Aquibium microcysteis: one gene and its partner. The protein of the gene in region 1 interacts with the protein of each later gene in a pairwise test. Links are inferred from orthologs where the notes say so. Each region holds a gene or a part of one and is shown on either strand. Other genes may lie near its edges. The genes, in order: cysE and cysK.

Region 1 (14,348 bases):
CTACTACGACAGCCTGATCGGCAAGCTCATCGTGCACGGCCGCAACCGCGTCGAATGCATGATGCGCCTGCGTCGCGCGCTCGACGAATTCGTGGTCGACGGCATCAAGACGACGCTGCCGCTGTTCCGTGACCTCGTCGGCAATGGCGACATCGCCAATGGCGACTACGACATCCACTGGCTGGAAAAGTACCTCGCGGCCAAGGACTGAGCCGGGGCCGGCGATGGAACGTCCCTTCGCGCCCGGCCACCGCATCCCGCCGGACCTTTTGCTCAAGGCCTATGCCTCGGGCGTCTTCCCGATGGCCGAGAATGCCGACGATCCGGAGGTGTTCTGGGTCCGTCCAGAGACGCGCGGCATCATCCCGCTCGACGCCTTCCACGTGCCGAAGAGCCTGGCGAAGACGATCCGGCGGCAGGTCTTCTCGATCGATGTCGACCGCGATTTCTCGGCCGTCATCGACGGCTGCGCGCAGTCGCGCGAGGTTCGCCCGTCGACCTGGATCAACGGGCCGATCCGCGAGGCCTACGGCATCCTGTTTGAGCGCGGCCACTGCCACACGGTCGAGGCGCGACGCGACGGCCGGCTCGTCGGCGGCCTCTACGGGGTGACGCTCGGGCGCACCTTCTTCGGCGAGAGCATGTTCTCGCTGGAGACCGATGCCTCGAAGGTCTGCCTCGTGGCCCTGGTGGAGCGTCTGCGGGACCGCGGTTTCATCCTCCTCGACACGCAGTTCACCACCGAGCACCTGAAGCGCTTCGGCGCCGTCGACGTGCCGCGGCGAAAATACGAAAAAATGCTCGCCGAGGGCATTTCGGGCAAGGCCGTCTTCTACCCCTGACCGCCAGGCGTTCAGCCCCGCTGCAGCGCCATCTGCACGCCGAGCCCGACCAGCACGCCGCCGCCGAGCCGCTGCGCCATCCGCTGTGCGCGCGACGAGTGGCGCATCGCCTCCACCAGCCGGCCCGCGATCAGCACGCAGACGATGTCGGCCAGCGAGAAGGTCAAATTGACCACCGTTCCGAGGATCAGCAACTGGGTCCAGACAGGCAGCGTCGCCGCCGGATCGACGAATTGCGGCAGGAAGGCCAGGAAGAAGATCGCCGTCTTCGGGTTCAGCACCTCCACCACGACGCTTTCGGCGAAGGCGCGCCGGCCCGATTTGCGCGGCAGATCGTGTGGCAGGCCGGCCGACGATCCGCCGCTGCCGCGAAAGAGGGAGATGCCGAGCCAGACCAGATAGGCGGCACCGGCGAGCTTCACGGCCAGATAGAGCGCAGGCACCGCATGGAACAGCACCGACAGCCCGGCGGCCGCGGCCACCACATGGGCATAGCAGCCGATGTGGATGCCGAGGCTCGCCATCAGGCCGGCCGACCGGCCGCCGGCCAGCGTGCGCGCCGCCGCATACATCATCGCCGGACCGGGAATGAAGGCAAAGAGCGCCGTGGTGACGGCGAACGTCAGAAGGATCTCGATGGCGGGCATGTTTGCTCCCCGACCCGTGCCGGGCCGCCGCCTTCCCTAGCCGGTCGCGGCGCGCCGCGCCAGCCGTCGCTCGGTCATTCCGCCTTGGCGGTCGCCGGCGGCGGGACGTCGGAACTCTGCTTGCAGGCCTTCAGCCAGACGTCGTACACCGAATGCTCGACGGCGTTGAGGCCCGGGCTCTCGGCGAACATCCAGCCGGTGAAGATGCGCCGGATCTTGCGGTCGAGCGTGATCTCGTCGACCTCGACGAAGGAGTCGGTCTTGGCCTCCTCGGTGTCCGGGCTCGACAGGCAGATGCGCGGCGTCACCTGCAGGGCGCCGAACTGCACCGTCTCGTCGATATAGACGTCGAAGGTGATGATTCGGCCGGTGACCTTGTCGATGCCGGTGAACTCGGCGACCGGATTCTTGATGCGCTCCGTCGGCTGCGTCTCCTGCGCCGCGGCGGCGTGAGCCAGGAGGGTGAGACCGACCGCGCAGAAAAGCGACCGGGCCGCGCGTGTGGATGCCTTGGCTATCATCTGTCTTCGACCGAACCCTCTGCCCTTCGCTTCGACCGCGACCGTCCCGGCCTGCCCGCGCCAGCAGACGGGTAGCCGCGAATTATGGCGATTCGATTGCTCTTGCCGACGATCAGTTGCCCGGCGTCCAGGCGTCGTAGTCGCCGGTGACGGCCGGACGGTCGCCCGGACGCAGCACGGAACCCTTGGGACGGTAGGCCTTCCAGGAGCCGGTATGGTTCGGCTCGTGCGGCTTCTGCCATTCGCGGGGCGTGTAGTTCTCCTGGACCGGCGCGACGTCGACGCGGTGATGCAGCCAGCCATGCCAGCCGGGCGGCACGCGCGTGGCTTCCGACAGGCCGTTATAGATCACCCAGCGGCGCTGCCGTCCTTCCGAATCGACCCCGCCGGTGTAGTACCGGTTGCCCTGCTCGTCGGCGCCGACGAAGGTGCCGTTGCGCCAGGTGTGGAAGCGCGTGTTCAGCGTCTGGCCGTTCCACCAGGTGAACATCTGGGTCAGGAATTTCAGCATCGAAAACCTCGCGCGGACATGCCCGCCTTATGGCGCCCGAAGCCGGCGAAAGCAAGGGGCGCGGCGTCGCGCCTGGGCTTGCCGATACCGGCCGCGGCTCCGTCAGAGCTTCATCTTGAACGCCACGTGGCTCTTCTCGAATCCCAGCCGTTCGTAGAAGCGATGCGCTTCGGTGCGGCGGGCGTTGGAGGAAAGCTGGACGAGCCCCGCGCCGGTCTCCCGGGCCAGCGCCACCGCATGCCGCATCATCGCCGCCCCGATGCCGAGCCCCCGCCGGTCGGCCCGCGTCTGGACGCCCTCGACCGTCATCACCAGCCGGCCGCGGCCCGTCATCATCGGCGTCAGCGTCGTCTGGAAGGTGCCGACCACCGCCCCGTCGCGTTCGGCCACGAACAGCCGGTCGGCGGGGCTCGCCGCGATCCGGTCGAAGGCGGCGAAATAGTCCGGCAGCGCCGCCGGATCGGCGCTGTCGCCATGGCCGCCGACACCGTCCGCCGCAAACAGCGCGACGATGGCGGGCACGTCCGTGCGCTCGGCCTCCCGGATGACGAGATCGGTCGTATCGGGTTTCATTTCGGGCGTCTCCGGTGTTCGTACCGGCGACTTCTAGCGCCGCGCCGTTCGCATTTCGAGATGCGGGATCTGCGCCGATGCGATGATCCCGGCAGCGGGCGGTCTCGGCGCGGCGGCACGAGCCGCCAGACCTCGCCGCTTCACCGCCCCCAGCCGGACGCGTGCGGCCCGACCGCCGGAACAGCGCGTAGATCCCTGCCTCGGCGCCCCTCCGCCTGCCCGGAGGAATGGTTTCACATGACCTCAAGGATGAACGGAAGCGGGCCGTGCGCGAGCGACCGATGCCCGAAGGGCGGAGACCATAATGTCAATCGGCGCGCAAGTTGGACACCGGATCGGCGTCCCAAAATCGCGCGCCGGTTAGAACCAGAAGCCGGTTTGATGTTTCCTTGAAAGACTCAACCTGATTGAGGCTGCAAGCCCGCTCACGAACCAGCTCGCCGCACGCGATCTCGTGGATCGGCATCGTCCTCGTCGCCGGCGCGGGAATCGTCATCTTCTGGCGCGAGATGCGGGGCCGGCAGCGGCAGTTCGGCGCGCCGGTCGCGCGCGGCCGCCGATTAGCCAAACACGCGCTCCAGGATCAGCGCGGGGATGCCGGACTGTCCGCGCCCGCAATTCTCCGTGCGGCCGATCTCGACGAAGCCCTGCGCGCGATAGAAGGCGATGGCGCGGGCGTTGGCCGGCTCGACCTCGAGCCGGATTCGCTCGGCATCCGGAAAACTGTCGATGATCTCGTCGAGCAGCATCCCGCCGATCCCCTGCCCCTGGCGATCCGGCCGGACGTAGAGCTGCGACAGCGTCACGGTCTTGCCCTCGTCCGCTGCGCAGGCGAAGGCCATCCCGGCGATCGCCACGCCGTCGTCGGCCACCACGAACTCGGCGTCCGGCTGGTCCAGCTGCGCCTTCAGCACGCGCAGCGAGTGCCAGTCATTGGTGATCTCCGTCACCTTCGCCACGCCGTAGAGGCCGTCATAGGTGGCGTGCCATGTCTCCACCAGAAGCGTCCGGATCGCCGGCAGGTCGTTGGGGCCGGCGGTGCGGATGAACATCATTCGATCCCGAGCTTGGCCTTCACCAGGTCGTTGACCGCCTGCGGATTGGCCTTGCCGCCGGTGGACTTCATCACCTGGCCGACGAACCAGCCGGCCATGGTGGGCTTGGCGCGGGCCTGCTCCACCTTGTCGGGATTGGCCGCGATCACTGCGTCGACCGCCTTCTCGATGGCGCCGGTGTCGGTGACCTGCTTCAGACCGCGGCTCTCGACGAGGTCGCGCGGGTCGCCGCCCTCGGTCCAGACGATCTCGAACAGGTCCTTGGCGATCTTTCCGGAGATGGTGCCGTCCTTGATCAGGTCGATGATGGCGCCGAGCTGGGCGGCGGAAACCGGAGTCTCTTCAATGGTCTTGCCGGACTTGTTCAAGGCGCCCAGCAGGTCGTTGATGACCCAGTTCGCCGCCGTCTTGCCATCGCGGCCCTCGGCCACCTTTTCGAAGAAATCGGCGACGGCCTTCTCGGCCACCAGCACCGACGCGTCGTAGGCCGACAGGCCCATGACCGAAACGAAGCGCTCCTTCTTCTGGTCGGGCAGTTCCGGCAGCGCAGACGCCAGCGCGTCGACATAGGCCTGGTCGAACTCGAGCGGCAGCAGGTCCGGATCGGGGAAGTAGCGGTAGTCGTGCGCCTCTTCCTTGGAGCGCATCGAGCGCGTCTCGCCCTTCACGGGATCGAAGAGCCGGGTTTCCTGGTCGATCCTGCCGCCGTCTTCGAGGATGGCGATCTGGCGCTGCGCCTCCGCCTCGATCGCCTGGCCGATGAAGCGGATCGAGTTGACGTTCTTGATCTCGCAGCGCGTGCCGAATTCGCCTCCCGGTTTGCGCACGGAGACGTTGACGTCGGCGCGCAGCGAACCCTCGTCCATGTTGCCGTCGCAGGTGCCGAGATAGCGCATGATGGTGCGCAGCTTGGTGACATAGGCCTTCGCCTCGTCGGCCGAGCGGATGTCGGGCTTCGACACGATCTCCATCAGCGCCACGCCGGACCGGTTGAGATCCACGTAGGACATGGTCGGGTGCTGGTCGTGCATCGACTTGCCGGCGTCCTGCTCCAGATGAAGCCGTTCGATACCCACCTCGATGTCCTCGAACTGGCCCTGCCGGTCGGGACCGACGGAGACGATCACCTTGCCCTCGCCGACGATCGGCTGCTTGAACTGCGAGATCTGGTAGCCCTGCGGCAGATCGGGATAGAAGTAGTTCTTGCGGTCGAAGACCGACTTCAGGTTGATCTGCGCCTTCAGCCCCAGACCGGTGCGGATCGCCTGCTTCACGCATTCCTCGTTGATCACCGGCAGCATGCCGGGCATCGCCGCGTCGACCAGGCTGACGTTGTCGTTCGGCGCCGAGCCGAAATCGGTCGCGGCCCCCGAGAACAGCTTCGAATTCGAGCTCACCTGGGCATGGACCTCCAGTCCCACGATCACCTCCCAGTCGCCGGTGGCGCCGGAAATCAGCCGCTTCGGGTCGGGCGTGCGGGTGTCGATGATGCTCATGGCAGGCCTGAAACCTCACATTCGGATATGCCGGTTGGCTAGAACAATCGCCATGCGGAGGCAAGGCTTTCCGCCGCTTGATCCAGATCAAGGCGGCCCGCCGGCCGCGCGCCGATCCTGATCCTGCAGACCGGAGCGGGAGAATCGACGTGGGCAGCATGGGGTTCGTGGAACGGATGGCGGCGAAGGCCGATCTGATGGAAAGCATGATGCGCAAGCTGGATGTCCGCGAGGCCATCGCCGAGATGCCCGCCGCTCCGTCGGTGATGCGCGGCGCCGCGCTTCGCTGCCTGACCTGCGGTCATGCCGGCGAGTGCAGATCCTGGCTGGAAGAGAACGAGGCCCCGCAGCACGCTCCGGATTACTGCCGCAACAAGGATCTGTTCGAGTTCGCGGCCGAGGCCTGAAGCCCGTCTCCCGAAAGGGGGCGCCCGGTATCGGGCGGAAGGCATGCGCGGATACGAGGAACGGAGGCGGGCGGAGCAAATCCGAACGATCGCGATGTGCTCGGCGAGCGCGACGGCGGCACGTCCGCGAAAGGAACGGAACGGATCGGCCCGACACGTCGACACGAAAGTGAATCCGCGGCGGCGGACGCAACGACCCGTCCGCCCGCGTCATGAGACTACAGTGCCCCTGTAGCTGGGCCGGCCCGCCTCCTCCCTCCCTGGCGGCCGGCCCTCTTTTTTTTTTTTTTTCAGGCCGTGGCGATGTAGTTGCGGATTTCCTGCGCCTCGTGCTCGACCTGCTCGATGCGCTTCTTCACCACGTCGCCGATCGAGATGATGCCGACCAGCACGCCGTCGCGCTCGACGGGCAGGTGCCGGAAGCGGCCGGCGGTCATGATTTCCATCACGTCGTTGATCGAGTTGTCCTCGTGGCAGACCTGCACCCTGGCGGTCATCGCCGCCGAGATCGGCTTTTCCAGGACGCCGGGGCCCTCGCCCGCCAGGATGCGGACGATATCGCGTTCCGAGAGGATGCCGGCGATCCGGCCGTCCGTCCCCGTCAGCACGACCGCGCCGATGCGGCGCCTGGCCAGCAACTGCACCGCCTCGGCGAGCGTGCGGTCAGGCGTCATCGTCTCGACGCCGGATCCCTTCTCGGCAAGGATGTTCTTGACCAGCATTGCGTCCTCCTCGAAATGCAGCCTCCCGTCCGGCGGCATCGCTGCCGGACGGTCATGGTGCGCGGAGTTTGCCGCCTTTGCAAGGCTCGGCCGTCAGGCGCGGCGCCGGTCGAAGGGGCGCACCGCGAGGAACCCGGCGAGGAAGCCGCCGACATGCGCCTCCCACGCGATCGCACCGTCGACGCCGGGAATGCCGCTCGCCAGCCCGGTCGCCAGGTTGATCACGAACCAGATCGCCAGGAAGGTCACGACCGTTCGCGAGGACAGCGCCTCGGGAATGGTGAGCAGCCGGCCCTCGAAGGCCGCGCGCCCGGCCGCGCGGCTGCTGCGGAAGCCGAATCGGGCCGCGGCGCCCATCATTCCCGAGATCGCGCCCGAGGCGCCGACCAGGGGGACGTTGCTGTCCATGTGCAGGACGTAGTGCAGGGCCACGGCGGCGAGCGTCGTCGCGCACCAGAACAGGACGAAGCGGACGGCGCCGATCCGCGTCGCGAGCGGTGATCCGAAGGCGGCGAGCCAGATCATGTTCACGGCCAGGTGCGCCAGGCCGCCATGCAGCAGCGAATAGGTGAGCGGACTGGTGAAGGCCGGCAGATCGAGGAGGTACTGCCCCGAATAGCGGACGGGGATGAAGGCGCCCGCCAGGATCACTTCGAAGTCCATGGCAGGCGTCAGCAGCCACTCCCGCACGAGGTGGATGCCGACGCAGAGCGCGATGAAGGCGAGCACGACGCCGGGAATGTTGAAGGCTGGCTCGTGCCGCGGCGGTCGCGTGAAGGGGCCACCGCGCATGTCGCGGTCGGTGTCGTGCAAGGGGTCTGCTGGCAAGGTCGGAGACTCCGGACTGTCGGGGGACCTATATGGCGGCGCAGGCCCGCCGCTGGAACTCCCGGATGGCCGAAAGGTTAAAAAAAACGCCGCCCGGAAGCTGGTCCCGGGCGGCCGGTCGAGTCCCCACTCGATCGAAGGTGATCGCTCGCGCGACCGAATTCGCTGTGAAGCCAACGGCTTCGGAGTTCCCGCTCTTCCCACGCCGGCGGCCGGAGCGCAATCTCAACCTTTCGTTAACCTTAACGGCGACGCACCGTGCACAATGGTTAATTTGGCTGGCATGCAACCTGCTCCCTCCTCCATGAAGCATGGCGGATGTCACCCCGTTGTGCGTGGTTGAAACAGGTCCACGTGAAGATGCATGAGTGGGGACAGATGAGACAGAAGGGTACGGCGGAGCTGTTCCAGTATTGGGACAGGCTGCGCGATGGTCGCCCGGCGCCGAGGCGCACCGAGATCGAACCGGCAGACATCAAGTCGATGCTGGCCGACACGTTCATCCTCGAGCGAGACCTGCGCGGCGACGCGGTGTTCCGGCTCGCAGGGACGCGTCTGTGCGCGACGTTCGGGCGCGAGCTGAAGGGCTTCGCCTTCACCTCGCTGTGGACCCACGACGACCAGCCGAGGGCCGCGCGGCTGGCTCTCGGAACCCTCATCGACAAGTCAGTGACCGTGACCACCCTCCTCGGCACGACCGCCGGGGGGCGTCCGCTCGACCTCGAACTGCTGCTGCTGCCGCTGGAGGGCGGAGCCGAGAACACGCGCGCCATGGGCTCGATCTGCCCGGCCGAGAAACCCTACTGGCTGGGCGCCGAGCCGATCGTCGAATGCACGATCGAGCGCGTGCGGTCCGTCGATCCCGACCGCGAGCCACGCCCGGGCGCGGGCATGATGCAGGTCGATGCCCCTCCCCTGGCTCCCGGACAGTCCGCGCTCGCAGGGGCACCGGCACGGCGCTTCCGTCACCTCGTGGTGATCGAGGGAGGGCGGAACCGCTGACGGATCCCGGTGCCGCAACCGGGTTCCCGCCTGCCGGCCCGGCGACTAGTTTAGACATTGCTTGAGCATTGTTGAGAACTTGCTGCGGTACAACCGCGAATTACCGACTGTTAACCCATCCCGGTCATATTGGTGAAAGCCCTTTGCGGCCATCCGATCGGATCATGGGTAGAACAGGGACAGAGATGACGTCAGCGGCGACAGATGCCATGCCGTCCAGGGCCGAGAGGCGTTACTTCCAGCGCGTGCGCGTCAAGATCTATGGCCGCTTCATGCTCGAGGACCGCACCGAGCATCCCTGCCAGGTCATCGACATGTCCCCGGGCAATGCGCTGCTGCGCGCCGACCGCGTCGGCGAGCTCGGCGAGAAGGTCATCGCCTACATCGATCACATCGGCCGCATCGAAGGTGTCGTCACGCGCATTTCCGCCGACGGTTTCGCCATGACCATCGTCGCGTCGGAGCGCAAGAAGGACAAGCTCGCGGCCCAGCTCACCTGGCTCGCCAACAAGCACGAGCTGGACCTGCCGGAAGACCGCCGCCACGACCGCGTCTCGCCACGCAACCCGATCAGCGTCCTGCAGCTCGCCGACGGCCGGCAGTACCAGTGCCGCATCGTGGACCTGTCGCTCTCCGGCGCCGCCGTGGAGATCGACGTGCGTCCGGCGCTCGGGACGCCCGTCACGCTCGGCACCATGCGCGGCCGCGTCGTCCGCCATTTCGAGGACGGCGTCGCCGTCGAGTTCGCCGCCGTCCAGCGCGTCGATGCGCTCGAGGCCGAATTCAGCGACGACGACCGCTAGCCTGCGCCATCCATCCCGCCTGTCATCCGGCGCGGTCCCGTGACGTCACGGGACCTTCGCGCTGCGTCCGGCCGGTCGCGGCGAAGGGCAACCGGTGGGTCGCCTTCGATTCGATATTTAGCTAAATGCATCTTGCATTTTATTCTTGTTTGAATTTGATCGATCACGCGTTTTACTTAAATCTCCAGCAGCAATTTTGCCTGAAGTAAATCCGTACCTGTCATTGTGCTTCCAAACGGGGAGACACGGAGATGGGGTTTCGGGACAGGGTGGTCGCGTTGATGTCGGCGGGCTTGCTGCTCGCCATCCTGCCGATCACCGGCCATGCGTCCGGTATGGGGATGCCGACGGGCGGACGGACGACGCAGCCGGTCGGCCACTACGAATTCTGCAAGCGCCTGCCGGCGGAATGCGCCGACCGCGCACGCAGCAGCCGGCCCGTCGAGCTGACGCGAAAGCTCTGGGACCGGATCGTGGCGGTCAACCATGACGTCAACACGTCGGTCGCGCCGCGGACCGACTACGAGATGTGGGGCCGCGAGGAGTACTGGTCCTATCCGACCGACGTCGGCGACTGCGAGGACTATGTCCTCGAGAAACGCCGCCGGCTCATGGAGATCGGCGTCCCCGCGTCCAACCTGCTGATCACGGTGGTCCGTCAGACGAACGGGGACGGCCACGCCGTCCTCACCGTCGAGACGAGCCTCGGCGACTTCATCCTCGATAATCTCGAGCCCCGCGTGCTGGCCTGGACGGATACCGAGTATCGCTACCTCAAGCGGCAGTCGAACCGCGACGCGAGCATCTGGGTCTCGATCGGCGACGACCGCAACGTCGCCGTCGGCAGCGTCAGATAGAGTTTTCTAGAGGTTCCCGGTCGAGTCCCCACCCCCCGTCCCCAACGACCGGGCACACGGAGCCGGCCCCTGTCCCCGGGCCGGCTCCTCCTTTTTTCGGGGGAGCCCGTCCCGATCCGGGACCGGCGGGTTCAGGCGGGCGTCAGCCCCTTCGCGAAGCGGCGACCGTTCTCGACATAGTGCCCGGCCGACCAGCGCAGGAGTTCGATCGCCTTGTCGTCGAGCTGGCGGATGGCCTTGGCCGGCGAGCCGACGATCAGCGAATTCGGCGGAAATTCCTTGCCCTCGGTCACCAGCGCGCCGGCGCCTACGAGCGAATTCTCGCGGATCCGGGCGCCGTTGAGCACGATCGCGCCCATCCCGATCAGGCTGTTGTCGCCGATGGTGCAGCCGTGCAGCATGGCGCGGTGGCCGATCGTGCATCCTTTGCCGATCGTCAGCGGGAAGCCGACGTCGGTGTGCATGACGGTGTGCTCCTGCACGTTCGATCCCTCGCCGATCTCGATCGGCTCGTTGTCGCCGCGCAGCACCGCGCCGAACCAGATGCCGACGTCGCGGCCGATCCGCAGCCGGCCGATCAGCGTCGCGTCCGGCGCGATCCAGTTCGTCGCGGGATCGTCGAACTGCGGCGCCACGCCGTTGAGCGCGTAGATGGGCATGCTGGGGTCTCCTCGCCTCTTCGCCGGATCAGGAAAACAGGCCGCCGATGAAGAAGGCCAGATCGACGACCACGATGCCCGTCAGAAAGGCCCAGGTCATCGACAGCGCGGCGCTGCTTCCGACGGTGGTCCAGCCGACGCGTCGCGCCCGAAAGGCCTCGAGGGCCTCGTTGAAGAGCATGAAGGGGCCGGTGAAGGCCGTCATGAGCAGCGAGCGGAGCGGCCGGCGCATCGTCACGAAGGGCTCGGCGAAGGCGAGGCGGCGCCCGCTCCACATCTCCAGCAGCACGCCGAGGATGCCGCCGGCGACGAGCCCGCTCAAGAACACGAAAGATACGATCCACACACCGGTCATCATTTACCGCCCGTTTACCATGGCAGACGAAGGTCGTCACCGGTCGGCGCAAAAAACATGCCGGTTTTCCCGTGCCATGACGGGACGGTGACGGCCCAGGGAGTTCTGGCGGGACGATGCAGGCAACGGCGGGACGAGGCGCGGGGACGCGGTGGATCGACGACCGGCTGATGGTGAAGGTCTTCGTCGCCTTCGCGCTCCTGGCGCTGGCTTCGGCCCTGATCAGCGTCGGCGGCAAGTGGCTCGGCCGTTCGATCGCCCTCGCCGGTCACACCGAAGACGCGACGCCGCATGAGATCGTCATCGGCAACAACGTTCTCGTCGTGCCGGCCAACGCCATCCGGTTCGAGGACGACCGCCGCGACGGCGTCGCCTCGTCGCTGCGTCTCTATCTGCGGTGGCCGGACCTCGACGGCTACAGCGCCGCCGCGCGCGACGACTTCAACCATGCCGGCGGATCGCGCAACATCCTGTTCGTCTCCTTCGAGCAGCAGATCATGTCGCGCGACATGAGCGGCCGCTTCGATCCGATCTACGCCTCGCTGATCGAGTCTGAAGGCACGCCGGGTCCGGCCGGCGTGACGTTGTACGGTTTCAAGCCGCAGTCGGGCTATCTGGACGAGAGCCTCGCGGTCGGCCCCGCACAAGCGGGTGGCCGCTTCGTGGCGCGCTGCCTGACGGGTGCGGTCGCAGCCGAATCGCTCGCCGACTGCGAGCGCGACGTCGCCGTCGGCGACAGGCTCGTGCTCGTCTACCGCTTTCCGTCGCGTCTTCTGGGGGAATGGAAGCGGCTGGACGAATCCATGCTCGCCTATGCGCGCAAGGCGCTGAAGACGCCGGCCGGGGGCTGACCCCGCCGGCGCCGGCCGTCAGAGATCGACGTCGAGGATCGCCATCGAGAAGTTGTAGGACAGTTCGCCGTCCTCGTCGTCCTTGAAGATGATGCCGAGGAACTCATCGCCGATGTAGAGCTCGCACGAATCGTTCTTGCGCGGACGCGCCTTCACGGTGAGCGCGGGATTCTGGAAGACGCGCTTGAAGTAGGCGTCCAGCTTCCTGATTTCATCGGCTTTCAAATCGACTTCTCCCGGTCGGTGTGCGTGATGCGCCTGCCCGGGCACGCGCCCTGCGTGCCCATGTGCGCAGGCTTCTGGCATGCCCGCCGCCGGCCTGTAAACCCCGCAGGCAGTCGCTCCGTTCCGGCATCCCCGGGCGCGACGGCCGCGTCAGTCGCTGCTGCCGATCAGCTGGTCCATGGCGCGCGACGGCTCGGCGCAGCCGGCCTCGCCGACGATCCGCGCCGGCACGCCCGCCACCGTCTTGTTGTGCGGCACCGCCGCCAGCACCACCGAGCCGGCTGCGATCTTGCTGCAATGGCCGATCTCGATGTTGCCGAGAATCTTGGCGCCGGCCCCGATCAGCACGCCGTCGCGGATCTTGGGGTGGCGGTCACCGGTCTCCTTTCCCGTCCCGCCGAGCGTGACGCCCTGCAGTATGGAGACGTTGTCGCCGATGACGGCCGTGGCGCCGACGACGAGACCCGTCGCATGGTCGAGGAAGATGCCCTTGCCGATGCGCGATGCCGGATTGATGTCGGTCTGGAACACCGCAGAGGATCGACTCTGCAACCAGAGAGCGAAGTCGCGCCGTCCCTCGCTCCACAACCAGTGGGCAAGGCGATGCGTCTGGATGGCGTGGAAGCCCTTGAAGTAGAGCACCGGCATGATGAAGCGGTCGCAGGCCGGGTCGCGGTCGAAATAGGCCTGGATGTCGACCCGAACCGTCGCGCTGAACGACGGGTCTGCCTTCACCATCGTCTTGAAGGTCTGGGCGATCAGGTCGGCGGTGATGTCGCTGTGGCCGAGCCGTTCGGAGACGCGATGGATGACGGCCTCCTCCAGCGTCTCCTGGTTGAGGATCGTCGAGTAGATGAAGGCCGCCATCAGCGGATCGCGGGCCACCGCTTCCTCCGCCTCCTGGCGGACGGTCAGCCAGATCGGATCGACGGGGCGGATCTCGCTCGACCGCGCGTTGCTGCGTGTGCTCATGCTGTCGCTCCCTTGACGCGCCCCGGGCGCTCTCTGGTCTCGCGCCCTTGCCGGGTCGCTCAACATAGGCCAGAACCGCGTCCGATAGAACCGCGAATTCCTCAACACACTCTTCAATTGGATTGAAACCGGCGTGATTCAAGTCGAACCCGATCCGCGCATCCGCGTCGCCAGATCCGATGACGGCATCGTCGGCGTCACCATCGACCGCGCCGACAAGAAGAACGCCCTCTCCCTGTCGATGTGGCAGACCCTGGCAGCCGTCTTTTCGCGCGAGGCGGCCGATCCGGCAACGCGCGTCATCGTGCTGTCCGGTGCAGGGGCCGACTTCTGCGCCGGCGCCGACATTGGCGAGTTCGGCGACCTTCGCGGCGCGGCCGAGACCGCACGGGCCTACGAGGCAGCGAATTCGGCTGCGTTCCGGGCCATTCGCGAGGCCGGCGTGCCGACGATCGCGGCCATCGCGGGCATCTGCTTCGGCGGCGGCTTCGGCATCGCGGCGGCCTGCGACCTCAGGCTCGCCACGCGCGACGCGCGCTTTTCCGTTCCGGCCGCCCGCCTCGGCCTCGCCTATCCGCAGGACGCCATGCAGGACATCGTCCGCGCCTGCGGCGCGCAGACGGCGATGTATCTCGCCTTCACGGCCGCCCGCCTCACGGCCGACGAGGCCAGCGAGGGCGGCATCCTGCTGGAAACCGTCGCCGACCGCCCTGCCCTCGACGCCCGCGTCGCGGAAATCGCCGGCGCGATCGCCGCGAACGCACCGCTCTCGGTCCGCGCCTCGAAGGCCTCGATCGCCGCCGTCGAAAGCCGCGATCCCGCGGATGCGGAGCGTGCACGCGGGCTCGGCGACGCCACCTTCGACAGCGGCGACTACGCCGAAGGCCGTGCAGCCTTCGCCGGGCGGCGCGCGCCGCGCTTCCGCGGGGCCTGAAAAGCCGGCTTGACGCGCCAGGCCGCAGCCGCCTGCGGCGCGGCGCGCCGAGCCATCGCCGACGCGTGGTTCCGTCCCCGCTATCCAC
Region 2 (14,373 bases), 3.9 Mb from region 1 along the record:
CGGTCAGGATCGTCGAATGGTTGAACAGGTTCGACAGCATCGGCGGCAGCAGTGCCAGGCTGGCCAGCAGGATGATCCCGACGACGAAGATGAAGACCAGGCCGGCCACGAAGTTGCGGTCGGTGAAGATCGCGGGGTCGATGAAGGTGTCGCGTCCGGTCATCAGGTGGATGGCGAAGACCCAGAAGCCGGTGATGGCGAGGCCGAGCTCGATCCAGATCTCGGGAGAGGAGAACCAGTCCACCTCGCCGCCGCGGTCGAGCATCAGCTGCAGCGCGCCGACGCCGAGCGCGAGCATGGCGAATCCGAAGAAGTCGAAGCGGCGCAGCCGCTGCGCGATCCGGGGGAGGTAGGCAGCGCAGCCGAGGAAGGCGACGATGCCGACCGGCAGGTTGATGAAGAACACCCAGCGCCAGTCGAGCGTCTCGGTCAGCCAGCCACCGAGCGTCGGGCCGATGATCGGGCCGACCATGATGCCGGCGCCCCACATCGCCATGGCCGAGCCGTGCCGCTCCTTCGGGTTGATGTCGAGCAGGAAGGTCTGCGACAGCGGCACGATCGCCGCACCGAACAGGCCCTGCAGCAGGCGGAAGAACACCATGGATTCGAGGTTCCACGACAGGCCGCAGGCCATCGACGTGACGGTGAAGCCGACGATCGCCGTGAGGAACAGCTCTCGCCGGCCGAGCCGGTCCGACAGCCAGCCGGTGACCGGCGTCATGATCGCGGCCGCGACGATGTAGGAGGTGAGCACCCAGGTGATCGTGTCCTGGCTCGCGCCGAGGTCGCCGGTCATGGTGGGCAGGGCGACGTTGGCGATGGTGGTGTCGAGCACCTGCATGATCGTCGCCAGCATGATCGACAGGGTGATCAGGCCGCGATGCGGCACCTCGGTGAATTTCGTGCTCATGGCGAAGTCTTTCCCGGCCGCGCCGCAGCGTCTTTCCGCTACGACGCAGCGGAAGAGAGTGCGACGGCCGTGCCGCTACTCGGCTGCGTGGACGGTACCGAACAGGGAGGCGAAGGCGGGCAGACCGCGCTCGACGCGGGTGTCCACTTCCACCGTGGCGCTCATGCCGGTGCGCAGCCGGCCTGCGATTTCATCGTCCTCCAGTTCAAGTCGCACGGGAACGCGCTGGGTCACCTTCACCCAGTTGCCGGTCGCGTTCTGCGCCGGCAGCAGCGAAAACTCCGCCCCGGTCCCGGCCCCGATCGATTGGACGGTCGCATGCAGCGGTACGTCGGGGAAGGCGTCGATACGAACCTCGGCCGCCTGGCCGACCCGCATGTGCGTCAGCTGCGTCTCCTTGAAGTTCGCCTCGATCCAGGGGTCGTCCGTTTCCACGAGCGTGAACAGGGACGTGCCGGGCGAGACCATCTGCCCCGGCTTGAACGAGGAGGCCTGCGAGACGACGCCGTCCGCTGGCGCACGCACGGTGGTGAGGCCGAGCTGCCAGGCCGCCTTGTCGCGCGCCGCCAGCGCGGCCAGCACCGTCGGGTGGCGGTCGGTCTCGATGTTCGGATCGCCACCCAGCGCGGCGCGGGCGCTGGCGATGCCCTGGCCGGCTGCCGCCTGCTGCTCACGCGCGGTGGCCAGATCGTGCCGGGCGGTGTCGAGGGCAGACTGCGTGCCGATGCCCTTGTCGGTCAGCGCCTTCTTGCGGTCGAGCTCGCTCTGCAGATAGACGACGGAATCCCGCGCGATCGCCTCCTGCGTAATTGCCTGGCCATAGGCGGCGCGCAGCTGTTCCACCTGCAGGCGCGCACCTTCCAGCGCGGCATTCGCCTGGTCGAGCGCGATGCGGTAGGGCTCGGGGTCGATGACGAACAGCGTCTCGCCTGAAGTGACCGCCATGTTCTCGACCACCTTCACCTCGGTCACCCGTCCGGCGATCTCCGCCGCCACCGTCACGCGGGGCTGGCGCAGACTGGCGTTCTCGGTCTCCTGGAAGCGACCGCCGGTGACCCAGACGTAGCCTCCTCCGCCGATCAGGGCCAGCGGCACCGAGAGCATCAGCAGCGTGCGCAGGCCGCGTCGCCGCCTGGGCGGAGCTGGCGCCGCCGCGGGAGCCGGTCGGCTCGCGTCCTTCATCGTCATGTCGATCGTCGCTGCGGCCGGGGTAGAATCAGTTCGGGCGTTCATGGTCTGGTACTTTCGGAGCTTTCGAAAACAGGCGTCGTCCGGCGGGGGTCGACGGTGCCGGACAGGCAGCCGGGTTCGCCATCGGCGACGTTGGTGCGGACCTGCTCCAGCGACGCGAGCAACTGCTGCCGCGCTTCGGGTGACAGGCCCGCCATTGCCTCTTCATAGATGTCCTCGACCATGCCCTTCACCTCGCCGAAGGCGTCGCGCGCCTTGCCGGTCGCGTAAATCACCCGCACGCGGCGGTCGGTGGCATGGGGACGGCGCTCGATCCAGCCGCCCTCCTCCATCCGGTCGAGCAGCCGTGAGACGCTGATCGGCTCGATGTCGAGAATTTCCGCCAGCCGCGCCTGCGGCACGCCCTCGTCTCGGATGAGGCGGAAGAGCAGCCGCCATTGCGCGGAGGACAAGCCCGTCCCGGCCGCGCGGGCGTCGAATCGCTTGCGCAGCAACCGCGCGATGTCGTGGATCAGGAAGCCCAGGCTGTGATGTCCGTCGGTTGTCATAAGCAAGATATATTATAAGCATGCTTATGAAAACAAGGGCGGAAGCCGTCCGCGGGCATGCAGCTTGCTCATGCCAGAGATGCAAAAAGGCACGTGCCTCCTTCCGAGGGCCGGCCACTCGATCGCGGCGGGGCGGGACAAAGGTCCCATCCGCTTCGGTCCGTCATGAGGAAGCATCGACCGATGGCCTTGACGGCCTTCGCACCTGAGGACAAAGGAGCGCATGCTCATCACCCTTCCCATCGTTCGCATGCCCCATGCGCAGGGCCTCGACCTGCCCGCTTATGAAACTGCCGGCTCCGCCGGGCTCGACCTGCGCGCCGCTATCGCCGAGGACCGCAAGCTGATCCTCCTGCCCGGGCGCCGCGTGCTCGTGCCGACCGGCCTCGTTCTCGAACTGCCGGAGGGGTATGAGGGTCAGGTTCGCCCGCGCTCCGGCCTCGCGCTGAAGCACGGCATCACCTGCCTGAACACACCCGGCACGATCGACAGCGATTATCGCGGCGAGGTGCAGGTGTTGCTGGTCAATCTCGGCGACGAGGACTTCGCCATCACGCGGGGCATGCGTATCGCCCAGCTGGTTATTGCTGCCGTCGCGCGCGCAAGGGTCGAGGAACGCAGCCTCGCCGGCTCGACGCCGCGCGGTTCAGGCGGCTTCGGCTCCACCGGAACCGGATGACGATGCGGCCCGGCCTCGTCATCTTCGACTGCGACGGGGTCCTGGTCGACACCGAGACGCTCTCCAACCGCCGCCTGGCCGAATGGCTGTGCGCGGCCGGCTACGACACGACCTATGAACGCTGCAGGCGGCAGTTCGTCGGCCGTTCGATGCGTTCGGTGAAGGAGGAGGTGGAGGCCTCCGGCGTCCTGCTCGGCGACGATTTCGTCGAACGCTGGAACGCGGGGCTGGCGGACCTCTTCGCGGACCGCGTCCAGCCGATCCCGCACGTCCGCAGTCAGGTGGAGGCGCTCCGCCGCGCCGGAATGCCCTACTGCGTCGCCTCCTCCGCGCGCATCACCAAGATGCATCTCACCCTCGGCGCGACGGGGCTGCTGCCGCTCTTCGAGGGCGTGCTGTTCAGCGCCTCGATGGTCGAGCGTGGCAAGCCCTTCCCAGATCTTTTCCTGCACGCAGCCGCGACCATGGGATTCGCGCCCGGAGACTGCGTCGTCATCGAGGACAGCGTGCCCGGCACCATCGCCGGCATTGCCGCCGGCATGCGCGTGCTCTCCTATTGTGGCGACCCGCAGGGAGACCGGGATGGTCTCGCTGCGGCCGGCGGCGAGCTGTTCGACGACATGCGGGAGCTGGCTGGAATGATCGGTCTGGGCCAGACCCACCCCTTTGCGGGCACCGTGGAACGCGCATAGTCTGCTTCCGACGATCGTTCGATGGAGGCACATCATGCGGGACGACAAGGGCGCGGTCTTCCGGGCGCTGCACGAACGGGCGGGCGCCTTCCTCATTCCCAACCCCTGGGACGTCGGCACGGCCAAATTCCTGGCCGCCCTGGGTTTCGAGGCGATCGCCACCACCAGCGCCGGCTATGCCTTCTCGCGCGGCCGGCCCGATGGCGGCGTGCCGTTCGACGAGATGATGGCTCATTGCAGGGAATTGGTCGCGGCCGTCGATCTGCCCGTCTCGGCCGATCTCGAGAAGGGGAAGGGCGATACGCCCGATTCGGCCGCCGAGACCGTCTTCGCTGCCGAAGCGGCGGGGCTCGCCGGGTGCTCGATCGAAGACTTTTCCGGTGACGAGGCGGATGCGATCTACGACTTCGGTCTGGCGGTGGAGCGCATTGCAGCGGCTGCGGATGCGGCCCGGGCGCTGAGGCGCGACTTCGTTCTGACAGCCCGTGCGGAAAACTTCCTGCATGGCAGACCCGACCTCGACGACACCATCCGGCGCCTGCAGGCTTTCGAGAAGGCCGGCGCCGATGTGCTCTATGCGCCCGGCCTGTCGACCATCGAGCAGGTGAAGACGGTCTGCTCCGCGATGACGAAGCCGGTGAACGTGCTGGCGATTCCGGGCTTCGCGATGTCCGCCCTCGTCGAAGCCGGCGTCAGCCGCGTCTCGCTCGGCTCCAAACTCACCACAGCCGCCTTCGGCGCCGTGGAAGCCGCCGCACGTGAGATGCTCGACCAGGGCACGTTCGAGTATGCGCGCAAAGGCACGTCCTTCGCGACGCTGCAGGCGCTGTTTTCCGCCTGACGCGGAGGCCGCGCCCGCCGTTTCACCGGCGTGCGATGACCAGCAGCGTGACGCCGGCCGCGTCCGAGAGCGTTCCCCGGTCGGCTTCGAGCGTGATCGCAACCGCGTCGGCGAGCGCCCGCGCGATCGCCTGTTCCGCCGCCATCACGGCCGGGTCGGAGCAGGCCATCCGTGTCATCATCGCCGGTCCTGCATACCATCTGGAACCCGACTGCGAGACAGTCGTCCGGATCCGGTTGCAGCCGGCCGTCGCCTGCGCGCCGCCGTCGGCGGCGATGTCAAGAATGGCGGCGGCCGCCAGGGCGCGCCCGAAGGGGACGTAGCCGCCGCTCGCTACGCCCGCCGCGCCGACGACGCGCCAGGAACCCGCGACGGCCTCGTCCACGCCCATCACTCGTTCGGTCGTCGTCGCCGCAGCGAGGAGGAAAGCGGTCGGGGCAGGTGGTGGGACCACACGGGCTCGCTCCGCCGAGGCCTCGACCGCCATGACACCGGCGATGCCCACCCCGAGGGTCAGGAAGACGGCGGCGAGTTGCGGAAGCTTCATGGTGGGTCCCTCGCTGTTGGCGATCGTGTCGACGTGACCTCGTCTTGCCGCGATGCGGCTGAACCGGACCTGAATGCCGTGATGTTGCGGTCACATCCGGGGCGCCGGGCGAACCAAACCTGTCGTTCGACGTTGCGGTGGCTCATTCCCAACAAGGAGACCGTCATGCCCGCCATCGCACAATCCCGTATCGCCATCCTCGCCACCCACGGCTTCGAGCAGTCCGAACTCGAAGTGCCGTTGCAGAAGCTGCGCGAGAACGGCGCGACCGTCGACGTGATTTCGCTCGAGGCCGGAGAGATCAAGGGCTGGGACGAGAAGGACTGGGGCGCAGCCGTGGCCGTCGATCGCGTGCTCGCCGATACGATGCCGGCGGACTATGACGCGCTCGTCCTGCCGGGCGGCCAGATCAACCCCGATCTGCTGCGCGTCGAGAAGGATGCCATCGACTTCATCAAGAGCTTCGACGGCGCAGGCAAGCCGATCGCCGCGATCTGCCACGCGCCCTGGCTGCTCGTCGAGGCGGGCCTGCTGGAGGGCCGCCGCGCCACCTCCTACCCTTCGATCCGGACGGACGTGATCAACGCCGGCGCGACATGGACCGATGAGAGCGTGGTCCGCGACGGGCACATCGTCACGTCGCGCAACCCGGGCGATCTCGATGCCTTCGTGGCGGCCATCGTCGAGATGGTGGAAGACGGGGCATCCACACGCCAGGCGGCGGAATAGGGGCGATCCGCGAGCGCGGCAGCCGTCCGTCCGTCTTCGCAGTCTATGGACTTCGAGACGGACGGTTGACACCGTCCGTCCGGCCCGCTCCACTCGGCTTGGGAGGGAGGGGCCATGGAAACGTTCGAAGTCGTCGACATGCACACCGGCGGCGAACCGGTCCGGATCGTCGTGTCCGGCTATCCGGATCTGCCGAGCGGCGGCATCCTGGAAAAGCGGGCCTACGTCCGCGACCACCTCGACCATCTGCGTCGCATGCTGATGTTCGAGCCGCGCGGCCATTCCGACATGTACGGCGCGCTGCTCGTCGAGCCGAACCTCCCCGGCGCCGACATCGCCGTGCTCTTCATGCACAACGAAGGGTATTCCACGATGTGCGGCCACGCCGTCATCGCACTCGGGCGGTATGCGGTCGACCAGGGGCTGGTCTCGGCGAAGGAGCCGATGACGACCGTCAACATCGAATGCCCCTGCGGGATGGTGGTGGCGACGGTCGAGGTGCTGGACGGCAAGGCAGGGGCGGTGTCGTTCGAGAGCGTGCCCTCCTTCCTCTTCGCCGCCGACCGGACCGTGCAGGTGCCGGGCTTCGGCGCCATCCGCTTCGACGTCGCCTATGGCGGTGCCTTCTACGCGCTGGCCGATGCGGCGCAGTTCGGCCTCGTCTTCGGCCGGAGTCCCGCCCGGGCCTTCGTGGACGCCGCCACCGCGCTGACCGGGGCGGTCTCTCGGTCGGTGCCGCTGTCCCATCCCGACAGTCCCGATCTGGCGTTTCTCTATGGCTCGATCCTCACCGACGGCGGCGACGGGGCAGGCGGCGTCGCGACCCGCAACGTCTGCGTCTTCGCCGACGCGCAGGTCGACCGGTCGCCGACGGGGTCGGGCGTGACCGCGCGGCTCGCCGCCATGCATGCGAGGGGTGGGGTCGCCCTCGGCGAGGCCCGCCTGTTCGAATCCATCGTCGGTTCCCGCTTCACGGGAGCGGTCGAACGCACCACGCACGCCGGCGACCATGCCGCGATCGTCGCACGTGTCTCGGGCCGGTCCCACTATTCCGGGAAGTCGAGCTTCGTGGTCGAGGAGGACGACGAACTGGGCCGGGGCTTTCTCGTCGTCTGACGCATCGCAAGCGCAAAGCGGCGGTCCTATATGCGCCGACAAGGACGTGAACTCCCGCCTGCGGGCGGATCGAAGGGAGAGAATTGATGAGCGAGAAGAAACCCGGCCGCGGCCGCGTCTACGACTCCATCGTGGAGACCATCGGCGACACGCCGATCGTTCGCCTCGACAAGTTCGCCAGGGAGAAGGGCATCGTTGCCCACCTTCTGGCCAAGCTCGAGTTCTTCAATCCGATCGCCAGCGTCAAGGATCGCATCGGCGTCGCCATGATCGCGGCGATGGAAGCGGACGGGCGCATACGACCGGGCGAGACGACACTCGTCGAGCCGACGTCGGGCAACACCGGGATCGCCCTTGCCTTCGCCGCCGCGGCCAAAGGCTATCGCCTCATCCTCACCATGCCGGAAACCATGTCGGTCGAGCGCCGCAAGATGCTGGCGCTGCTCGGTGCCGAACTGGTGCTGACGGAAGGTGCCAAGGGGATGAAGGGCGCCATCGCCAAGGCCGAGGAACTGGTTGCGACCATTCCCGGCGCCGTCATTCCGCAGCAGTTCGAGAACCCGGCCAATCCGGACATTCACCGCCGCACCACGGCGGAGGAGATCTGGAACGACACCGCGGGTACCGTCGACATCTTCGTCTCCGGCATCGGCACGGGCGGCACCATCACCGGCGTCGGGCAGGTCCTGAAGCAGCGCAAGCCCGGACTGCAGGTCGTGGCGGTGGAGCCCGAAGCTTCGCCGGTGCTTTCAGGCGGCCAGCCGGGGCCGCACAAGATCCAGGGGATCGGCGCGGGTTTCGCACCGAAGATTCTCGACACGTCGGTCTACGACGAGGTCGTGGCTGTTTCCAACGAGGATGCTTTCGCCAATGCGCGCCTTCTGGCGAGGCTGGAAGGCGTTCCGGTCGGCATCTCGTCGGGTGCGGCGCTTCAGGCAGCCACCGTGGTCGGCTCTCGTCCCGAGAATGCGGGCAAGACGATCGTCGTGATCATTCCGTCGTTCGCCGAACGTTATCTGTCGACGGCGCTTTTCGATGGCCTCGGCTGAGAGCGGCCGCTAGTTGAAGGTGATGCGCGCGCCGGTGGAGACCACGTCGCGCTGGCGCGCGCAGGCCGGTCCCGGCCCGCGCATGTAGTGCCGCTCCGGCCTGTAGCGTGGTGCGAAAAAGTCGCGGATTGCCGCAGCGCAACCGATGATGCTGCTCCAGAACGCCATGATACCGATTCCCGTCCTTCGGACTGTCCCTTCCGAATGGTTGCGTACGATATCAGACCTTCATGAATGCTCGGTGAATTTCTTCACGCCGCGCGTCGGAGAGCATCGCATGGTTTCCGGTTCGTAAACGCCACCGCGCTGCTTCGGCATCGCTTCCCTGGCGGCGTTGATCGCCGTATGAATGCGTCCGTTGCAGTGCAGCATGCACCACACCCGAAGGAAGGCGAGAAGATGGCGGAACCGGTCAACCCCCTGGAGAAACTCGCTGGTCAGGTCGGGAACGAAATCGGCGTTTCCTCCTGGATCACCGTCGACCAGGCGATGATCGATCAGTTCGCAGCCACCACGCGCGATCATCAGTGGATCCACGTCGATGTGGAGCGTGCCCGCCGCGAGAGCCCCTTTGGTGCCACGGTCGCCCACGGCTACCTGACGCTGTCGCTCGTCGCGGTCATGAGCTACGACATCGGTGCCGTTCCCGGCGATGTCGGCGTGACACTCAATTACGGCCTCGACAAGGTTCGTTTCCTGTCTCCCGTGAAGGCCGGCAGCCGCGTGCGCATGCGCAGCACGTTGGTGTCGTTGGAAGCCAAGGCGCCGGGGCAATACCTGATGAAGTGCTCCAACATCGTCGAAATCGAGAACGAGCCGCGCCCCGCCCTGATCGCGGAAACCCTGGCACTCCTCATCGTCGCCTGACGAAGCACAATGGCGGTCTCGTCGATGGTGCGGCAGCGCGCCGCGCCATCTCGGAATCCGAGAGAAAACATGACCTTGTCCATCAAGTCCACTTTAGAACAGTTCTAAAACATTGATCTAAAAGGACTTTTCCTCCGCGGTCTGTTGACAGCGGTCTCTCCCGGAGTCTTTATGGGGCGAGACTGGGGTTGCGCCGACCGCGCAGGGCTTCGTGTTTTGGCTGCGCTTCCTGCCCCGGAACCGACTTGCGAGGAACTGGACAGTGCCGGGAAAGATCATCCGAACCAACGCTATGCTGCTCGCCATCGGCGCCGTCTTCCTGGGCACGGCGGCGCGCGCGCAAACCGATCCGGCGGCGGTTCTCGCCACCTATTCCGACATCGCTCTCGCCAAGTACGAGGACGCGCTCGCCACGGCGAAGGCGCTCGACGCGGCCGTCGAGGCGTTCCTGGCTGCACCTTCAGAGGCGACGCTCGCCACGGCGAGAGCTGCCTGGAAGGAGGCGCGCATCCCCTACCAGCAGACCGAGGCCTATCGCTTCGGGAATCCGATCGTCGACGACTGGGAGGGCCGCGTGAATGCGTGGCCGCTCGACGAGGGTTTGATCGACTACGTCGATGCGAGCTACGGCAGCGAGTCCGACGACAACACGCTCTACACCGCCAACGTCATCGCCAACCCCGCCATCGAGATCAACGGCAGCACGGTCGACGCATCGGCGATCACACCGGCCTTCCTGGCGGAGACGCTCCAGGAGGCCGGCGGCATCGAGGCGAACGTCGCGACCGGGTATCACGCGATCGAGTTCCTGCTCTGGGGGCAGGACCTCAACGGCACCGGACCCGGTGCCGGCGACCGCCCCTTCACCGACTTTGACGCGGCCAACTGCACCGGCGGCAACTGCGACCGGCGTGCGGAATATCTCGGCGCGGCGACCGACCTCCTCGTCGCCGACCTGGAGGAGATGGTCGGCAACTGGCGTGCGGGTGGCGCGGCTCGCGCGAACCTGCTCGAGGGGGAGCCCAGAGCCGGTCTCGCTGCCATCCTCACCGGGCTCGGCTCGCTCTCCTACGGAGAACTGGCAGGCGAGCGGATGAAGCTCGGGCTGCTCCTGCACGATCCCGAGGAGGAGCACGACTGTTTCTCCGACAACACCCACGTCTCGCACCTGTACGATGCCGTCGGCATCCGCAACGTCTATCACGGCAGCTACACCCGGATCGACGGTTCCGTCGTCGAGGGCCCCTCGATTGCGGACCTCGTGAAGGAGGCCGATCCGGCGCTCGATGCGGAGCTTTCCGCCAAGCTCGACGCCACCGTGGCTGCGATGGAGGCGATGGCCGCACGTGTCGAGGCCGGCGAAGCCTATGACCAGATGATCGGGGAGGGGAACGCGGCGGGCAACGCAGCCGTCCAGGCCGGGATCGACGGCCTCATCGATCAGACGCGCTCGATCGAGCGGGCGGTCGCGGCGCTGAAGCTCGACGCCGTCGAATTCGAAGGGTCGGACAGCCTCGACAATCCGAATGCTGTCTTCCAGTGAGCGCGGGTCGACCCCGCATCCAGCCAATGGCCTGACGGGCCACCAGCCGGGACGAAGTGTGACATGCTTGTCTGCCAGTGCAACATGATCAAGCAGAGCGAGATCGAGCGGACCATCGTCGACCTGCTCGATGCCGACCCGTGGCAGCTCATCGTGCCTGCGAAGGTTTACCACGCCCTCTCCAAGCGAGGTCGCTGTTGCGGCTGTTTCCCAAATGTGGTGGAAACGATCATCCGGGTCACCGAGGAGTACCACGCGCGTTCGGAGGCGAGCGCCGTGGAGATCGTTTCACACCTGGACCGCGTGCGCAGTCTGCGCGGTCAATATGGGAGCAGGCGCCATGAAGGGCGAACCACAAGTCATCGAGCGGCTTAACGAGGCTCTCTTCCTGGAGCTCGGCGCCGTCAACCAGTACTGGCTCCACTATCGTCTTCTCGACGACTGGGGTTATGCCAAGCTCGCCAAGAAGGAGCGCGAGGAGTCGATCGAGGAGATGCATCACGCCGACAAGATCATCGAGCGGATCATCTTCCTGGAAGGGCACCCGAACCTGCAGTCGATCGGTGCGCTGCGGATCGGCGAGAACGTCAAGGAAGTGCTCGAGGCGGATCTGGCCGGCGAGTACGATGCGCGCACCTCCTACAAGAAGTCGCGCGAGATCTGCCATCAGGTCGGAGACTACGTCACCATGCAGCTCTTCGAAGAGCTCCTGAAGGACGAGGAAGGCCACATCGATTTCCTCGAAACGCAGCTCGAACTCATGAAGTCGATCGGCGAGGAGAAGTATGGTCTCCTGAACGCCGCCTCGGCGGACGGCGACGACTGAGACGCGATGCGCATGCGGCCCTCGCGTCTGGCGCTCCGCATGCGCGCCCCGGTGACGATCTCGACGGTGCTCGTCGCATGCGCGGTCGCCGGGGCATCCGGCTTGCCGACCGCGCGCGACGACCTGTCGCCGGCCGAGCGGGATCGCGTCGCGTCCGTGACGGCGCCCGCCGTCGATTTCTCGAAGCCGGAGGCGTTCGAGGTCATGCAGGGCGGCGCGAGCACGTCGCGAAAGCTCGTCAATCAGGACGCCTTCTCGAACTTCTCCGCCAATCTCAGTTTCGAGCAGGAAGAGACCTTCAAGCTCGGCAACGCGCTGTTTCGCAAGCTCTGGGTCTCGTCGCCCTCCTCCACGCAGGCGTCCGACGGGCTCGGCCCCCTCTTCAACGCGCGGGCCTGCCAGAGCTGCCACCTGAAGGACGGCCGCGGCCACCCGCCCGAGGGCGCCGCCGACGCGACGTCGATGTTCCTGCGCCTGTCACGTGCGCCGCGGACGCCGCAGGAACAGGAACTCATCAGGTCGAAGGCGATCCTCAACCTGCCCGATCCCATCTATGGCGGCCAGCTGCAGGATCTCGCCGTCCCCGGCATGAAGGCCGAAGGCCGCATGGCCATCGACTATGAGGATTTCACCATCGCCCTCGGCGATGGCACGGAGGTCCCGATGCGGCGTCCGTCCTACTCCGTCACCGACCTGGCCTACGGACCTCTGGACGTGACCACCACCCTGTCGCCCCGGGTGACCCCGGCGATGATCGGACTTGGCCTGATCGAGCAGATCCACCCCGCCGACATCCTGGCGCGCGCCGATCCCGACGACGCGAATGGCGACGGCATATCCGGCCGCGCCAGCATCGTGCGCGATCCGGCGACCGGCGAACTCGTGCTCGGGCGCTTCGGCTGGAAGGCACAGAACCCCACGATCCGCGCGCAGTCCGCGGGTGCCTTTTCGGGCGACATCGGTATTTCCAATCCGGACCATCCCGACAACTGGGGTGACTGCACCGATGTGCAGGCCGATTGTCGCACCGCCCCGCATGGCGCGCAGTCGCGGCTGGGCGAGACGGAAGCCCCCGACCCCGTGCTCGATCTCGTCACCTTCTATTCGCAGCATTTGGCCGTGCCCGCCCGGCGCGACGTCGATGATCCGCAGGTCCTGCGCGGCAAGGAGATTTTCCATTCCATCGGCTGCGCCGCCTGCCACACGCCCAAATACGTGACCCGCAAGGACGCGCCCGACAAGACGCTCGCCTTCCAGCTGATATGGCCCTATTCGGACCTCCTGCTCCACGATCTCGGGCCGGGGATGGCCGACTGGCAGCCGGTGGGGGATGCGCGCGGCGGCGAATGGCGCACGCAGCCGCTCTGGGGGATCGGCCTGACGCAGACGGTCAGCGGGCACACCTTCTTCCTCCATGACGGTCGCGCGCGAAATCTCGTGGAGGCCATCCTCTGGCATGGCGGCGAGGCCGAAGCCGTGACGGAGGGGTTCAAGGCCCTTCCGAAAGCCGACCGCGACGCACTGGTCCGCTTCCTGGAATCGCTGTGATGGTCCTGCGACGCCTGATCCTCGCCGCCGCCTGCCTGGCGCAACCGGTCGCCGTCGTCCCGGCCGGCGCCATCGAACCGCCCGGTGCCGCGGCGATGGTGCAGGATGCGATCGAAGGCTACATCCGGCCGGCCTATGCGTCGTTCGCATCGACTGCCGGCGTCCTTGGCGGCGCCGTCGACGCTCTGTGTCGCGAGCCCTCTCCGACGCATCTCGGGATGGCCCGCAGCGCGTTCGGCGCGATCGTCGATGCCTGGTCGCGCGTCGAGCTCGTGCGGTTCGGGCCGGTGATGGACGACAACCGCCTGGAACGGATCTTGTACTGGCCGGACCGGCGCTCGACCGGTCTGAAGCAGGTGCAGGCGATTCTCGCGGACAGGGATGCTGGCGCCGTCGTGCCGGAATCGCTCGCCGGCAAGAGTGTGGCCGTGCAGGGACTGGGTGCGCTGGAATTCGTGCTGTTCGGCACCGGCAGCGACGATCTGGCGACCGCAGCCGGCTTCCGCTGCGCCTATGGGGCCGCGATTTCCGCCAATCTCGGGTCGATCGCAGCCCGGCTCGACACGGCCTGGTCGACGGGCGAGGCCGCCGCCGGCCTCTGGGCGGCGCCGGGCCCGGACAACCCGCTCTACCGCGACGGCGGGGAAGCCCTGGGCGAATTGCTGGATACGATGATCCACGGACTCGAACTCGTCCGCGACGTCCGCATCGACGGTTTCATGGGCGACGCGGCTTCCGGCGACAAGCCGAAGCAGGCGCTGTTCTGGCGCTCGGAAGAGACCATCGCCGCTCTCCGCGGCAACCTGGCATCGATCGCCGGGCTGCTGGAGGCCTCGGACATGACCGCCAGCCTGCCCGAGGATCGCCGCTGGATCGTCGGCTCCGCGCGGTTCGAACTCGCCAATGCCGACCGCGCTCTGTCCGGGCTCGAGGGACTGCCGATCGGCGATATCCTCGCAGACCCCGACCGGCGCGCAAGGCTCGACTACGCCCGGCTCGTCACCACGAGCCTGTCCGACGTGATCGGCCGCCAGCTGAGCGGCGAGTTCGGCCTGACCGTGGGCTTCTCGTCGCTCGACGGAGACTGAGGATGCGATCCGGCCGGGCTATATCGGTCGTCGACCGACGTGTCTTCCTGAAGGCCGCGGGGGCTGCGTTCCTGGCCGGCCTGGCGCCGGACGCCGCCGCGGCCATGCTTGCCGCCGACGCCGTCTTCGCCACCGCCTATGTCGACCGGGAGGGAAGCTACGGCATCGCCCTTCTCTCGGAAGAGGGGCATCTCGTCCA

What was found.
Region 2: the proteins of cysE (region 1) and cysK interact in binary tests that used the Escherichia coli proteins (3 or more experiments, as listed by UniProt). The link is inferred for Aquibium microcysteis from one-to-one orthologs.

What each region holds. Positions count from the first base shown.
Region 1 is NZ_CP061080.1:640,368-654,715, reverse strand. The notes cover bases 11,416-14,221. They hold cysE (serine O-acetyltransferase), read right to left. Parts: upstream 13,327-14,221; coding sequence 12,505-13,326; downstream 11,416-12,504. Other genes in these bases: IAI54_RS02915 (enoyl-CoA hydratase-related protein), read left to right, coding at 13,460-14,221; IAI54_RS02925 (DUF3126 family protein), read right to left, coding at 12,148-12,354; IAI54_RS02930 (hypothetical protein), read left to right, coding at 11,416-12,129. In the rest of the region: accC (acetyl-CoA carboxylase biotin carboxylase subunit), read left to right, coding at 1-211; aat (leucyl/phenylalanyl-tRNA--protein transferase), read left to right, coding at 225-842; IAI54_RS03005 (LysE family translocator), read right to left, coding at 854-1,489; IAI54_RS03000 (DUF2155 domain-containing protein), read right to left, coding at 1,564-2,010; IAI54_RS02995 (NADH:ubiquinone oxidoreductase subunit NDUFA12), read right to left, coding at 2,123-2,521; IAI54_RS02990 (GNAT family N-acetyltransferase), read right to left, coding at 2,624-3,094; IAI54_RS02985 (hypothetical protein), read right to left, coding at 3,402-3,662; IAI54_RS02980 (GNAT family N-acetyltransferase), read right to left, coding at 3,655-4,146; Asp-tRNA(Asn)/Glu-tRNA(Gln) amidotransferase subunit GatB, read right to left, coding at 4,146-5,645; IAI54_RS02970 (DUF6455 family protein), read left to right, coding at 5,723-6,052; IAI54_RS02965 (CBS domain-containing protein), read right to left, coding at 6,343-6,774; IAI54_RS02960 (rhomboid family intramembrane serine protease), read right to left, coding at 6,868-7,566; IAI54_RS02955 (PAS domain-containing protein), read left to right, coding at 7,981-8,604; IAI54_RS02950 (PilZ domain-containing protein), read left to right, coding at 8,790-9,407; IAI54_RS02945 (transglutaminase-like cysteine peptidase), read left to right, coding at 9,689-10,264; IAI54_RS02940 (gamma carbonic anhydrase family protein), read right to left, coding at 10,396-10,923; and 3 more genes.
Region 2 is NZ_CP061080.1:4,565,529-4,579,901, forward strand. Bases 6,490-9,320 are described here. They hold cysK (cysteine synthase A), read left to right. Parts: upstream 6,490-7,339; coding sequence 7,340-8,302; downstream 8,303-9,320. Other genes in these bases: IAI54_RS21420 (proline racemase family protein), read left to right, coding at 6,490-7,253; IAI54_RS21430 (hypothetical protein), read right to left, coding at 8,312-8,470; IAI54_RS21435 (hypothetical protein), read right to left, coding at 8,531-8,674; IAI54_RS21440 (MaoC family dehydratase), read left to right, coding at 8,702-9,169. Outside these bases: IAI54_RS21380 (DHA2 family efflux MFS transporter permease subunit), read right to left, coding at 1-910; IAI54_RS21385 (HlyD family secretion protein), read right to left, coding at 986-2,098; IAI54_RS21390 (MarR family winged helix-turn-helix transcriptional regulator), read right to left, coding at 2,140-2,649; dut (dUTP diphosphatase), read left to right, coding at 2,873-3,328; IAI54_RS21400 (HAD family hydrolase), read left to right, coding at 3,325-4,020; IAI54_RS21405 (isocitrate lyase/PEP mutase family protein), read left to right, coding at 4,055-4,861; IAI54_RS21410 (META domain-containing protein), read right to left, coding at 4,884-5,408; IAI54_RS21415 (type 1 glutamine amidotransferase domain-containing protein), read left to right, coding at 5,574-6,137; more of IAI54_RS21420, read left to right, coding at 6,252-6,489; IAI54_RS21445 (imelysin family protein), read left to right, coding at 9,462-10,712; IAI54_RS21450 ((2Fe-2S)-binding protein), read left to right, coding at 10,776-11,087; bfr (bacterioferritin), read left to right, coding at 11,053-11,538; IAI54_RS21460 (di-heme oxidoreductase family protein), read left to right, coding at 11,545-13,086; IAI54_RS21465 (imelysin family protein), read left to right, coding at 13,086-14,174; IAI54_RS21470 (DUF1513 domain-containing protein), read left to right, coding at 14,177-14,373.